DNA from 2 places in the Hydrogenophaga sp. T2 genome. Region 2 is predicted to be linked to the other one. Evidence: predicted binding sites of a transcription regulator. Region 2 holds the regulator's gene; the other holds the start of a gene.
What was found. The regulator NrdR, encoded in region 2, represses ribonucleotide reductase genes. The targets are predictions, from matches to a motif close to CACNANATNTNGTG.

Region 1: the regulator NrdR is predicted to act here: its motif matches at 667-680, upstream of WDZ95_RS08090 (ribonucleoside-diphosphate reductase subunit alpha).

Annotation. Positions count from the first base shown of each region.
Region 1 is NZ_JBBHZJ010000003.1:211,235-213,425, forward strand. It holds gene ampD (1,6-anhydro-N-acetylmuramyl-L-alanine amidase AmpD) at 1-469, shown strand, start outside; gene WDZ95_RS08090 (ribonucleoside-diphosphate reductase subunit alpha) at 801-2,191, shown strand, end outside.
Region 2 is NZ_JBBHZJ010000004.1:439,505-441,695, forward strand. It holds gene glyA (serine hydroxymethyltransferase) at 1-917, shown strand, start outside; gene nrdR (transcriptional regulator NrdR) at 924-1,373, shown strand; gene ribD (bifunctional diaminohydroxyphosphoribosylaminopyrimidine deaminase/5-amino-6-(5-phosphoribosylamino)uracil reductase RibD) at 1,383-2,191, shown strand, end outside.

The sequences.
Region 1 (2,191 bases), on a different contig from region 2:
GGTGGAGCGGCTGTTCACGAACCGCCTCGACTGGGACGCCGACCCCTACTTCCAGACCATCCGCGGCATCGAGGTCTCGGCGCACTTCTTCGTGCGCCGCGACGGCCGCGTGCAGCAGTTCGTGTCCACGCTCGACCGCGCGTGGCACGCGGGCCGCTCGGCCTGGCGGGGCCGCGAGAACTGCAACGACTTTTCCATTGGCATCGAACTCGAAGGCCTGGAAGGTGGCACCTTCGAAGACGCGCAGTACACGGCACTGGCCCGCGTGTGCCGCGCCTTGGCCGCGCACCACCCGCTGACACAGGTCGTGGGCCACGAACACATCGCGCCCGGCCGCAAGCAAGACCCCGGCGCGGGCTTCGATTGGTGCCGTTTGCGCCACACGCTCGGCTGGTCGGCCACGTGTTTTCCCGAGGTCGAAAAAAAATTCATCGGCAGCGCCCCGGCGATGCCTTCGAACAGCGCCTGAACGCCGAATGCAGGCGCCATGCGGGCCGCCACGGCAAATCGCCCTGCAAGGCGCGTCGCCACTGCATTCACGCGCGGATCCGCACGCGGGAACTGAGGCCCTGGCGGGTGTGGGGAATGGCCTTCGGCGATACCATGCAGGGGTAGCTCAAGCACACGCGTAAAACGCTAGCGGTAGTGCCTTGAAGCCCCCCTACACACCAGATATAGTGTGCCCCCAGCGATGCTCGTGGGCGCGCACGAAGGCCCGGCCCGCCGACCGCAACGGGCATGCAGCGGGCATCGACACCAGCCACCCAATAAAGAAACCCGACCGGACCGCAAGAGGAACCATGCTGACCGCCACCACCCCCCAGACCCCACCGCAATCGACTGCCCGGCCGGCCAGCGGCATGCCCAGCGGCGGCAGCACCGGCAGCGCTTCGCTCTACGCGCAGTACCAGATCATCCGCCGCAACGGCGCGGTGGTGCCCTTCGAACCCAGCAAGATCGCCGTGGCCATGATGAAGGCCTTCCTGGCGGTGCACGGCACCCAGGGCGCGGCCTCGGCCAGCGTGCGCGAAACCGTGGACGAGCTGACCCAGAACGTGGTGCGCGCCCTGCTGCGCTCGCGCCCGGGCGGCGGCACCTTTCACATCGAAGACGTGCAGGACCAGGCCGAGCTCGGCCTGATGCGCAGCGGCCACCATGAAGTGGCGCGTGCCTACGTGCTCTACCGCGAACGCCGCGCCGCCGAGCGCGCCAGCCAGGCCGCCGCCGCGCGCGCCAACGAGCCGGTGCTGCACGTGATCGACAACGGCCAGCGCGTGCCGCTCGACGTCGATGCCCTCACCCGCCTGCTCACCGACGCCTGCGCCGGCCTGGGCGCCGACGTGAAGGCCGAGCCCATCGTGGCCGAAACCAAGCGCAACCTGTACGACGGCGTGCCGATGGAAGAGGTCTACAAGGCCGCCATCCTCGCCGCGCGCACGCTGATCGAAAAAGACCCCGACTACACCTACGCCACGGCGCGCCTGCTGCTGCACACCATCGTCAAGGAGATCCTGGGCGAAGAAGTGCCGCGCGAGCAGATGGGCCAGCGCTACGCCGATTACTTCCCCGGCTTCATCAAGAAGGGCGTGGACAACGAGCTGCTCAACCCCGACCTGCTGCAGTTCGACCTGGCCCGCCTGGGCGCCGCGCTCAAGCCCGAGCGCGACCTGCAGTTCGACTACCTCGGCCTGCAGACTCTCTACGACCGCTACTTCCTGCACGTGCGCAAGTCGCGCATCGAACTGCCGCAGGCCTTCTTCATGCGCGTGGCCATGGGCCTGTCGCTCAACGAAATCGACCGCGAAGCGCGCGCCATCGAGTTCTACGAGATCCTCTCCACCTTCGACTTCATGAGCAGCACGCCCACGCTGTTCAACAGCGGCACGCTGCGCTCGCAGCTCTCGAGCTGCTACCTCACCACGGTGCCCGACGACCTCGACGGCATCTACGAGTCGATCAAGGAAAACGCCCTGCTGTCGAAGTTCGCGGGCGGCCTGGGCAACGACTGGACCCGCGTGCGCGCGCTCGGCAGCCACATCAAGGGCACCAACGGCGAGTCGCAGGGCGTGGTGCCCTTCCTGAAGGTGGTCAACGACACGGCCGTGGCCGTGAACCAGGGCGGCAAGCGCAAGGGCGCGGTCTGCACCTACCTCGAGACCTGGCACCTCGACATCGAGGAATTCCTCGAGCT
Region 2 (2,191 bases):
TCAAGCCCGGCGACACCATCATGGGCATGAGCCTGGCCGAAGGCGGCCACCTCACGCACGGCATGCCGCTGAACATGTCGGGCAAGTGGTTCAACGTGGTGTCCTACGGCCTCAACGACAAGGAAGAGATCGACTACGACGCCATGGAGCGCAAGGCCCACGAGGCCAAGCCCAAGCTCATCGTGGCCGGCGCCTCGGCCTACAGCCTGCGCATCGACTTCGCGCGTTTCGCCAAGGTCGCCAAGGACGTGGGCGCGATCTTCATGGTCGACATGGCGCACTACGCGGGCCTGATCGCCGCCGGTGTGTACCCCAACCCCGTGCCGCACGCCGACGTGGTGACCTCCACCACCCACAAGAGCCTGCGCGGCCCGCGCGGCGGCATCATCCTCATGAAGGCCGAGCACGAGAAGGCCATCAACAGCGCCATCTTCCCGGGCCTGCAGGGCGGCCCGCTCATGCACGTGATCGCGGCCAAGGCCGTGGCCTTCAAGGAAGCGCTCGCGCCCGAGTTCAAGGCCTACCAGCAGCAGGTGGTGAAGAACGCGCAGATCGTGGCCGAGACGCTCACGCAGCGCGGCCTGCGCATCGTGAGCGGCCGCACCGAGAGCCACGTGATGCTCGTCGACCTGCGCGCCAAGGGCATCACCGGCAAAGAGGCCGAGGCCGTGCTGGGCCAGGCCCACATGACCATCAACAAGAACGCGATCCCCAATGACCCCGAGAAGCCCATGGTCACGAGCGGCGTGCGCATCGGCACGCCGGCCATGACCACGCGCGGCTTCAAGGACGAAGAGGCCCGCCTGACCGCCAACCTCGTGGCCGACGTGCTCGACAACCCGCGCGATCCGGCCAACATCGAGGCCGTGCGCGCCAAGGTCAACGCGCTGACCGCGCGTTTCCCGGTCTACCGCTGACCCTCGATGAAGTGCCCCTTCTGCGGCCACCTCGAGACGCAGGTCGTCGAGACCCGCGTGTCCGAAGAGGCGGATTTCATCCGCCGCCGCCGCCGTTGCGGGCACTGCGACAAGCGCTTCACCACCTACGAACGGCCCGAGGTCAGCTTCCCCGCGGTGGTGAAGAAGGACGGCCGCCGCGTCGACTACGTGCCAGGCAAGCTGCGCGCCTCGTTCGCGCTGGCGCTGCGCAAGCGCCCCGTGAGCACCGAGCAGGTCGACGCGGCCATCGAACGCATCGAAGAGAAGCTGCTCAACCTGGGCGCGCGCGAGGTACCGGCCAACCGCATCGGCGAGATGGTGATGCGCGAACTCAAGAAGCTCGACAAGGTCGCGTATGTGCGCTTTGCGAGCGTCTACCGCAGCTTCGAAGACATCGACGAGTTCCGCGCGCTGGTCGATGAAGTCAAGCGCTGAGCGCGGGCCATGAACGACGAGGCCCTGCTGCAGCGCGCCCTCGACCTGGCACACGGCGCGCTCGCCCTGAGCAACCCCAACCCCCGCGTGGGCTGCGTGCTGGCACGCGCCGACGGCACGGTGATCGGCGAAGGCCACACCCAGCGCGCGGGCGAGGCCCATGCCGAGGTGATGGCCTTGCGCCAGGCGCGCGACAACGGCCACGACCTGCGCGGGACCACCGCGTTCGTCACGCTGGAACCCTGTTCGCACCACGGCCGCACACCGCCCTGCTGCGACGCGCTCGTGGCGGCGGGCGTGGCGCGCGTGGTGGTCGCCACCACCGACCCCAACCCCCAGGTCGCGGGCAACGGCCTGCGCCGCCTGCGCGAGGCGGGCGTGCAGGTGGACCTGTTGCCACCCGAGCACCCGCTGAGCCTGGGCTCGCGCCGCCTCAACATCGGCTTTTTCAGCCGCATGCTGCGCCAGCGCCCCTGGGTGCGCCTGAAGATCGCGGCCTCGCTCGACGGCATCACCGCCCTGCCCGATGGCCAGAGCCAATGGATCACGGGCGAAGCCGCGCGCCACGACGGCCACCACTGGCGCGCGCGCGCCTGCGCCGTGCTCACGGGCGCGGGCACCGTGCTCGAAGACGACCCGCGGCTCGATGCGCGTGTGCCCGGCCTGGTGCGCCAGCCGCACCTGGTGGTGATCGACAGCCGGCTCGACACGCCCGCGCACGCGCGGCTGTTCGAGCCGCCCGCCGCGCCGGGCCGGCGCGACGTCTGGCTCTACCACGCCGGTGCGGCCCCCGAGCGCGTGGCCGCCCTGCAGGCCCG